DNA from 3 places in the Paenibacillus sp. PastF-3 genome. Region 2 is predicted to be linked to each of the others. Evidence: riboswitches for the same ligand, from Rfam matches in the RefSeq annotation. Region 2 holds a riboswitch; each other region holds the start of a gene.
The links. Region 2 has a riboswitch for cyclic di-AMP ahead of M2444_RS32110 (3D domain-containing protein). Riboswitches for the same ligand answer to the same signal wherever they lie in the genome.
Positions count from the first base shown of each region.

Region 1: linked by a shared signal. The riboswitch ahead of M2444_RS26680 (alpha/beta fold hydrolase) and the one ahead of M2444_RS32110 (3D domain-containing protein) in region 2 are both predicted to bind cyclic di-AMP.
Region 3: linked by a shared signal. The riboswitch ahead of M2444_RS32710 (C40 family peptidase) and the one ahead of M2444_RS32110 (3D domain-containing protein) in region 2 are both predicted to bind cyclic di-AMP.

Region 1 covers NZ_JARXWM010000018.1:40,198-43,475, forward strand. The annotation lists gene selD (selenide, water dikinase SelD) at 1-270, opposite strand, end outside; gene M2444_RS26680 (alpha/beta fold hydrolase) at 518-1,327, opposite strand; cyclic di-AMP (ydaO/yuaA leader) riboswitch at 1,433-1,618, opposite strand; gene M2444_RS26685 (hypothetical protein) at 1,840-2,013, opposite strand; gene M2444_RS26690 (Nif3-like dinuclear metal center hexameric protein) at 2,098-2,892, opposite strand; gene M2444_RS26695 (endo-1,4-beta-xylanase) at 3,004-3,278, opposite strand, start outside.
Region 2 covers NZ_JARXWM010000030.1:11,587-14,864, forward strand. The annotation lists gene M2444_RS32105 (TatD family hydrolase) at 1-729, shown strand, start outside; cyclic di-AMP (ydaO/yuaA leader) riboswitch at 927-1,156, shown strand; gene M2444_RS32110 (3D domain-containing protein) at 1,438-2,601, shown strand; gene rnmV (ribonuclease M5) at 2,777-3,278, shown strand, end outside.
Region 3 covers NZ_JARXWM010000032.1:24,746-28,023, forward strand. The annotation lists gene M2444_RS32700 (hypothetical protein) at 1-366, shown strand, start outside; cyclic di-AMP (ydaO/yuaA leader) riboswitch at 580-717, shown strand; gene M2444_RS32705 (C40 family peptidase) at 771-1,199, shown strand; cyclic di-AMP (ydaO/yuaA leader) riboswitch at 1,559-1,700, shown strand; gene M2444_RS32710 (C40 family peptidase) at 1,706-2,197, shown strand; gene M2444_RS32715 (GNAT family N-acetyltransferase) at 2,400-2,885, shown strand; gene M2444_RS32720 (c-type cytochrome) at 3,013-3,278, shown strand, end outside.

The sequences.
Region 1 (3,278 bases), on a different contig from region 2:
TAATGCATTGGCTGCTGCAATTTGCCCAAAGGAATAAGGGTCGTCCACGATCGGCGTGAAAAAATCAACAGTCTGCACTAATGCTAGATCATCACTTAATCGATATACTCCAGCGTCATCACTGGTATCCAGACCTACAAGTAGATCCGGATTTGGAACGGTTGGTGGCAGACTGCGAATAACCTGCATGAGATCAGCAGGACCAATTTTGCAGCCGCAGCCCCCTTTTGAAGATAATGAGGTCAATTTTATGGTTTCGGCTTGAGACATCATGACTCAGCTCCTTTAAATAGTTAATGTCGAATATCTTTAATCTTACATCAGTAGACAGCATTGTACAAAATACAAAGCTACTAAAAAAGCTGGCTCACACGTAGCATTCACTACCCTTGAGTCAGCCTTTGGTTCGAAATCCAATTCTTTAGGGAAATCTGCCCTACAGCTCTAATGAAATAGGAGTGTCCCGCATAATTTCAATGGCTGCGGGAGCACTCCTTCTTTTCTCAATTTCATAGGATCAGCTAATCTGCTGAGTGCCCTGCTGCTTCTCCAAAAAACGTTGAAGAATCGCATTAAACTGCTCCGGCTGACACAGATTACTCGGATCTAATGCATTCGGGATAATCGCCAACTGCGCATGCGGCAATTGAGACACCATTTCCTTCATACAATTCACTCCAAATTCATTAAAGTCCCCTACAATACATAAAGCGGGACGGTTAAAAGCTTTTAAGCATCTGGTGTAATCCACATGGCTCGTGGCCAGCCTTTGCCGATATAACTCCCGTGGACGTTTGTCCAGCAGCCCTCTTCTAATCTCATTGTAGGCGAGACTCCAGCGCTCTCGGTACATCATCCGAATCGAAGGCAGCACCAGCTCGCTTGGGAGGTAATACATTAGCAAGCTGCAATACGCTGCCATAAGCTGTATTTTCCCTACAAGGGTTGATCCGTGGCTCCTACAGAAGCTATCCGCGACCACGATTGCTTTTACACGCTCAGGATATTGTTTGGCAATATGTTGCACGACTAAACCGCCATAGGCGATCCCAACAAAAACTGCTTCACGAACCCCCAGGTCATTTAACAGCATAATCAGATCCAGACATTGCGTTTCAATAATCTCATTAGGGGCCTCCAGGAGTTCACCTGACTTGCCATTCCCCCGTAAATCGCACAAAATCACTTTATATTTATCGGAAAAGTACTCCAGTTGTGGTTTGAACATACTGTGTGTTAATCCATGTCCATGGATAAACACAACCGGAGTGCCAGTTCCATTGATTTCGTAATAGAGCGAAGTTCCGTTCAGTTTAGCGATAGGCAAAGGTAACACCTCTTTCATAATAAATTCTACGACTGTATCTGCTTATAAACGCAGCAAAAAACCACAGAGGGATTCTCTGTGGCTATTCATCACTAAACACGCCATTCATCCTCTCTCCATACGCTTACGAGGTTAGCTGTCGGATTCGGGCAGTGAGAGTTGCCCTACCTGCAAGGTTGCATGTTATGCACCCGGAACAGGATTCACCCCATAACTAGTACCGATTGTTACACTGGTTCCCAGTTGTTGGTTCCCCCGCTTTCCTTAACGGAAATTAAGCGGACTTCATATGTAATTGTCAGTTATGTGATGAATCATACTCCGTGTAAGGTTTCTTGTAAAGTTGAGCTGTGGGCAAAATAATGTTGAAAGCCATGCTTTTCATTTCATATTGAGCATACACTTCGTTTTCTCTTTCTTTTGCTCTTGTTTACTCAATATATCTAGAAAAAGCCGAGCGGACATCAGAGATCAATCCCTGAACTACTCGGCTTCTTTATACAATCATATGGCTACAACAGATTGGCGTTTTTCAATGCATGCTCCCAGCTCGGAAAAAAGAACAGCGCACTTCTCATTAGATCAGGGTCGCTTTGCTTCACTTGCTTTTTGCTGATCGAGCTTCCATCGGTTTGAAGCTTTTTGATACGAGTTAACACTTCATCAGCCTCCAAAGGAATTTCCATTGAAACACTCCTTTCTCAGTGACCTGGTTTCCCATCATTTTCTCCATAATATGCAAATTTATTCTTCATTTCCATTTCGATGGACTACACTAGCTGATAGATCGGTTGTTCAGCAATAAAATAAGTAGGAATTATTCGATATTTCTGTGCCAGAACTTCAGCTAAATATTTCATTCCTGGAGCTTCACTTTCCGCATGACCTAACATAATCAGCGCTTTTGATCTGCCTTGATGGACTGCATCCCTCACATATTCTGGAGTTTCCCATTCCGGGCCCTCGCCAGCAATGATTAAATCAAGATTGTGCTGATTAAAAAGAGGAATAGCCATCGTCCCACCTCCTCGGTAACCTACTAATATCCCCACATGTCTGCATGTCTGTGATAGATCGCCGGCAACGCGTACGTAGGGGATGCCTAGCTTTCTTTTTATATACTGAGCCGCTTCACTTACCGTCATAGCTGGAATCGATAGGATTGTAGCAGTGGGTTGCTGCTCAACCACATAGGCTGACCATTCAAGCTCTCGTAGCAAGCCCACCATGATCCCATCCGGTTGATGCCGATGCCAATAATCATGATAACGAAAAATAGCCAGTTCAGAACGCTCAATCAAACTCCGTTTCGCGCGATACACAGGGTCATCCTCTAACCACTCGCTGGGATCATGATGACTGTAAAACACACCTTCGTGTGTAATTAACAAATTGGCGTTCATAGCAATCGCTCGTTCCACAACATATTGCGTAGCGCAAAATGCCGTAACCATCCCTGTAATCACCATTTCTGGATTCCCCGGCTTTAGAGTATCTACAGTTCCATCTATCTGTTCCACAGTTCCCATTAAATCTTCCAGAATCATTCTAATTGTCACGCTCACTTTAATCCGCCCTTTGAGATCTATTCTACTAATCTATCAACGTATAAATAACCCGCCCTTAATCGATATAAGGACGGGTTCACAGTTCATCATTTGAGCAGCTTGCCCACTCTATGATTTCATTTCAGAGGCGATCATTCGATGGAAAGCTGGCTTCGGCTTATGCCCTTCATCGAATAGGAACGGCCAGTTCTTCCGTCCACGAACAGGGAAATCATCCAGCCAAGTATAGTCATCTGCTGCTCCCCAGAACGTGACCGAGCTAATCACGTCACGGTATTCTTTCAGCAGGGCAAACATCGCTTCATATCGTTTGGCCTGCAGTTCAAGCATATCAGTTGGTGCAGCCCTTAGATCCTTACGTTTGTCATCGAAACGGAACATGG
Region 2 (3,278 bases):
TTCGACGAGGATCGCGAAGAAGTTATCGCTCGTGCTGTAGAAGCAGGAGTCAGCAAGATGATTAATATCGGATTTAATCGGGAGACGATTCCCTCAACGATGAAGCTGGCGGAATCTTACGATTATATTTATGCGGCAGTGGGTTGGCATCCTCAGGATGCGATTGATATGAAAGATGGAGATCTCGATTGGATCGCTTCTCTATGCAGTCATAAGAAAGTGGTGGCGATCGGTGAAATCGGACTGGATTATTACTGGGATACTTCTCCCAAGGATGTGCAGCATGAAGTTTTTCGCAAGCAAATTGGACTAGCCCGCGAACTGAATATGCCGATTTGTATTCATGATCGTGATGCCCATGAGGATGTTGTACGGATTTTACGGGAGGAAAAAGCAAATGAGGTTGGAGGCGTAATGCACTCGTTCTCTGGAAGCTGGGAAACAGCTAAGATGTGCTTGAATCTTGGTTTTCATTTATCCTTTGGAGGACCTATTACGTTCAAAAATGCAAGAGTGCCAAAAGAAGTACTTGCGCAGACCCCTCTAGACCGATTATTGATCGAAACCGATGCTCCATATTTGACTCCGCACCCCTTCCGCGGAAAGCGAAATGAGAGCGCTCATGTGAAGCTGGTAGCAGAGGCAGCAGCTGAAATTAAAGGGTTAACATGGGAAGAATTGGCTAAAATAACGTATGCGAACGCACTGGAACGATTTGGGATTGAGTGAAAACGGGAGAAAAACAGGCGAAAAATAGAGAATGGCCGATATATTAAACTTTTTTAATATAAAAACGGCTGAATATTACAATATTTTAACCATATTTTTGCTTAAACGTGGTTGAATCGTCCTTTACAACATGCATCAAAACAGGATATCATCTTTTCAGTGATGTGAGCTGTGTTACAGTGACAGCCATATATTCATGGATCGTCTCGCTGAGTCTCCGTATGGAGAACGGGGGAACCAATATTGACCTGCCGCATGCCTGTATTTAAAATACGGTTTAGACGTGCCGTAGGACAGTATTTGATTTCTTCACGTGGTCTTTGGGGTGAATTTAAGGGCAACCGCCATGAGCGGGTGACCTGAAATAGGGCGTCTCTCTTTCGTCCGAACCCGACAGCTAACCCCGTAAGCGCAAGTAAGAGAGGCAACCTCGTGCACAAGCATTCTCTATTCTGATATTGGAGAAGCCACGAAAGAGTCCTCAGTTGAACTCTTTTTAGGCTTTTTTATTTTTGAATAAATAGAATGTTACCCACATACTGTTATATAACAGGGGTGGGAGTAGCTGTGCCGAGCAGGCGATCCATGAGCAGGAGACGCTAAGTTATTACGTGCGTGTCCTGTGACAATCTCAAATAGTTTCGTCAAAGGAATTCAGTCCTCATGATATACAATTGACGACGGGGCTATGTAAGGAGGATGGAGAGAATGGGCGTATTCCAACCAGAAGTATCCCATGATTCGCAGTCATCCAGCAGGTCTTTCGCATTACGGTGGGAGCAAGTAAATACTCGCGTACTTTTACTTGCAGGCGTGATTTCAGTCGTTATCGCGTTACTTATTCTGCTGTACGTACACGGTCAAAGTAACAAACAATTATTTTTAGTAATAGACGGGCAAACACAGACGCTTGAAACGCGGGAAGCGCTTCTTGGTGATGTGTTGGAGAAAGAGCAAATTTCGCTACAGCCGCATGATGAACTATCTTTAGGTCTGAGTGATGAAATAAAAGACGGTGACCGTGTCGTTATCAATCGTGCGCAGAAAATTAGTCTTACTGCGGATGGAGCAACAAAAACGTTATATACGACCGAGGATACAATTGGTAAAGCAATTGAGAAAATGGGCATTACCCTAGAAGGTCATGATAAGATTTTCCCTTCGTTAGACACCACCATTTCTGCAAACATGGAGGTTAAGATTGTTCGCATCAACAAACAGACCGTACAGCGAACAACTAACTTACCCTTCAGAGTCATCAAGACAGCAGACCCCTCCCTTACTGTGGGAACAGTTAGAGTGGCACAGGCAGGCAAACCAGGCGTCATGATTCAGCATATTGAAAAGATCTACCAAGACGGAGAACTGGCCTCTATGCGCATGATTGGTAAGGAAGTACAAACGGTAACGAAAGATAAGATTATTGCCGTTGGTACCAAAGCACTTCCTAAGCCGGCTGTAGCTAAGACTACAACAACTTCCAAATCAAACACCACTTCAAAAACGGCTAAAGTTAGCGCCAAGACTAATAACGTCACAAGCAAGGCTGGCGTAGACTTTGAGTACAAGAAGATGATTAAGAATGTCTCCATGACAGCTTATTCGTCAGAAGAGGCAGGTATAGGTACCAAAACGGCTTCCGGAACACGCGTAACGGAAGGTCGCACAATTGCTGTAGACCCGAATGTAATTCCTATTGGCTGGTGGGTATATATCGAGGGACTTGGATTCCGCCGAGCAGAAGATACTGGCGGTGCCATTAAGGGCAATAAAGTAGATGTCTACTACGATTCACTGAGCCATGTTCGTAATTTCGGTCGTAAATCGCGAACCGTTTATGTGATTGGACCTGTGAAGCCGGAGTTAAACTAGGCTGAAGCTTTTGCAAATTATTCTTTGATAAGCTATAGTGATGATAACCGTTAAGGAACGCCAGATGATCATTTCGTTGATCGCAGAGCAACCGCTCATCACTTATACATTCTTTAACCAAAAGAAGAGGAGCGAAACCTCTTCTTTTTTGCTTTTTTTGGAAGGAGTCAGAGATATGATTAAGGAACTAATTGTCGTCGAAGGTAAGAGTGATACCGTCGCTGTTAAACGCGCTGTAGAAGCAGATACGATCGAAACAGGGGGCTCGGCTGTAGACCGGACCGTAATTGCGAAGATCGCGCTTGCTATGGAGCGTAGAGGGGTGATTATTCTTACGGACCCGGATCACGCCGGAGAACGAATCCGCAAGATTGTGTCTGCAAAGGTGCCGGGCTGCAAGCATGCCTTCATTCCGGAGAAGGACGCAACCCGCAAAGGAGATATCGGTGTGGAGAACGCTTCTCCAGAGGCGATTCGTCATGCGCTGCGGAATGTACATACCTCTTTTGAAGGAGCACCTGCTTTAATCGGACTTGATGATCTAATGGCCGCTGGAATGCTTGTACACCCTCGGGCAGCTGAAAGACGTATGGCACTTGGTAATTTGCTTGGAATCGGATATTGTAATGGCAAGCAGCTGTACAAGCGGCTGGCGATGTTTGGAATTACGCGGGAGG
Region 3 (3,278 bases), on a different contig from region 2:
TTGTCCTCCTTTTTGAACTACTCTTTGTTACTTCATCTAATTCCATACGTATTGGCATGGCTTATATACATCTTTATCGTACGCCTGTTCCTTCTATATATGCAGTTTGGTTATACCAGCGGCACGGGGATGTTCTCCTCCCTATTCATTTGCTTGAAGTCGCTGATTCCAGCAATAGGCATTTCAATCCTACTTGGTGCAGCAGGTCTGGTTCTTTTGCTAATATGCGGACTAACGGGTCTCTTCTGCCCTGGCCTACCGGCGCTGATTATCCGTCAAATCTCACCCCTGCCTTCTACACTCTTCAAAATGTGGGGAATCTCAGCACAATATCATCTATGGCACAGTAAAGCATTCCCACAATAATTCAAGGTCTTACAGCACATAATATAAGAGTCCCGGTTCCTCAATCAGGAGCCGGGACTCTTTCGCGTTATAGAAAATTATGTCGATTTGCAAAATCATAAAGACTTTGTTACAATAAGTCCTGTTCCATTGGTAACAAGTTTGTAATCATTTGAAACGATTTCTACATAACTTCATGTATTTATCGTAGTTTTGTCGATAAGTCACTATCTGGTGCATAAAACGCCGAATTCCTGGCACCAGGAAGTGGGGGAACCATATTTTGGGTGAATTGATCTCGCTTTGCAGGGATCATAGGGAAACTTCTACCGAATCCTTAAGCTAACCTCACAGGCATTGGAAGGGGTACAATTTTTTTGAAGAATTTAAGAAAAGCATGCGTCGCTGCGGCGCTAGGACTTGTGATGGCGTTCTCTATTGGTGGAGGAAGTGCCTTTGCAGATTCTAAGATGGACAGTGTTATTTCAAAGACAATTGGAGTTGCCTATAAAACCGGAGGCACTAGCACTGCCGGGTTTGACTGTTCTGGATTTACTACGTATGTATTCAAGAAGGTGGGTCTTTCTTTGCCCCGTACTTCAAAAGCTCAATATAATGTTGGAACTCCTGTAGCCAAAAGCAAGTTGCGTTCAGGTGACCTAGTTTTCTTTAACACATTGGGCAACGGCGTATCCCATGTCGGCATTTATGTTGGAAACGGAAAATTCGCACAATCATCATCTTCATATGGCGTAACCATCACTTCACTTAGCCAGTCCTACTGGGCCAATCGCTACGTTGGTGCTAAAAGAGTAATGAGTACTTCCTCATATCAAGCTGTAGCCTACGATTAATACTTCGCCACAACTAAACCACACAATTACATTATATAGGACCTGGGTTTGATTATTGACTTAATCGAATCCAGGTTTTCTTTTGCCTCATTATATTCTTTACACCTCTAGAACAGACTTTAAACAATTTTATTTGATAAAAATTTCAATAAATATAAAAATTAGTTTAATATTATCGCTTACATATGCATTTTGTCTTTAAAAAAACGAATTTTTCTGCATGATTATGTTAAAAACGATTGCCAAGCGGCACTCTGTTTGTTACAATAACTGCAGTAAGATTTTAGTAACATTTTTGTAATCATTAAGTTGTTATTTACAAAGGTTTTGTCATGTATTGATTACAAGCTATTCCTAATCAACAGTATCAGCCGAGTTTCCTGACTATTAGGAAAACGGGGGAACCAACTTTGGGTGAATTGACCTCCATTTTTAGAGGGGTCATAGGGGACCTTCAACCGAACCCTTAAGCTAACCTCGTAGGCATCCGGAAGGGGTATAAACTTTTGAAGAAGAAGCTAGCAGCAGCAGTACTTAGCTTTTCCATTATTTTCACCATTGGAGCAGGAAGCGCTTTCGCGGATTCCAAAATGGATAAAGTGATCGACAAGACCATCGGAACTAAGTACGTATCCGGCGGCATCTCCACAAATGGATTTGATTGCTCCGGATTTACAATGTATGTATTTGATAAAATTGGTATTAACCTACCACACCAATCAGGTTCCCAGTTTCAAATGGGTACTGCTATCTCCCAAGATGATTTAAGATCTGGAGATCTTGTATTCTTCAATACAAGTGGCAAGGGTGTCTCCCATGTCGGTATTTATGTCGGTGAAGGCAAGTTTGCACACGCATCTTCCTCACGCGGTGTAACGATTAGCTCCCTGAGTGATAGCTACTACGTGAAACGCTACATCGGCGCTAAACGCATTATGAGCACGGATGCTTATCATTCTGTTGCTTCTGAGACAGAAGATAATGATGATGTTCAATAAGTAAATCGTACATAGGCTCTTTTCCAAGATGTTGATTCTTGGGGAAGAGCTTGTTTTTTGTCTTATTTAGTATTTACCCCTCTCAGAATTTGTAAAACAATAATCTCATAAATTTCTGAGTCGACCAAGCCTATTTTTGTATATAATTAGTATACTTTCTTATATTTTAAAGCAACCCCCGTGAAAGGAGGTCCTTAACCTTATGATAAATTCCTCTGTTACGTTTCATGTAGCGCCTATGGAGACCAGTCACGCGGAAGAGATTTGCAACTGGGATTACACTGCCCCTTATAATATTTACGGCTGGATGCCATGGGAGCAAATGCAGGCTCTTGGAATCGAGTTCGGTGACCCTCAGCTACGTAATGAGCAATATGTCTCCATATTAAATGGGCAAGGGATTTTATGTGGATTCGCGCAGTTGTTTCCAATGGAAGGTGTTGTTCGCTTGGGAATTGGCATGCGCCCTGATCTATGCGGTCAAGGTCTAGGCAAAACATTCATGGATGCAATCGTGCAAGCAGCCTTAATTCGTTATCCTGAGCGTGAGATTGATCTAGAGGTATTGACCTGGAACCAGCGGGCGATCCGAACTTACCAAAAGTGTGGATTTACGATTACCGATACGTATGAGCGCCTAACCCCCACAGGAAACAAACCTTTTTATTGCATGGTCTATGACAAATAATATTAAATTCCATATTTTTCAATGATTTGATGGCATTGTCGTTCATTTTTTTGTCACAAACCCTATGATAACGCTTCACCTTGAGCTATAATGTAGGGAGCAGCTTACATAGAAGGGACGAACTGGGATGCAGAAATGGATCATGAGCGGTTTGTTTTTTGCCGCCTGTGCCTTTGCGGTAGTACTTATGTTTACACTTCCAGGTAAAGAAGAGGTAGCTGAACAGAATAAGCCGACGATGCCGGAAGTCCAATTGGATGCAGCAAAGGCGGAAGCAACCGTGAAAGCCAGCTGTATTACCTGTCACGGCGATCAGCTTCAAGGTGGAGTTGGACCCAGTCTTCAAAACGAAGGCGGTCAACATGATGCTGAAGCAATCTACAGTATTGTAAC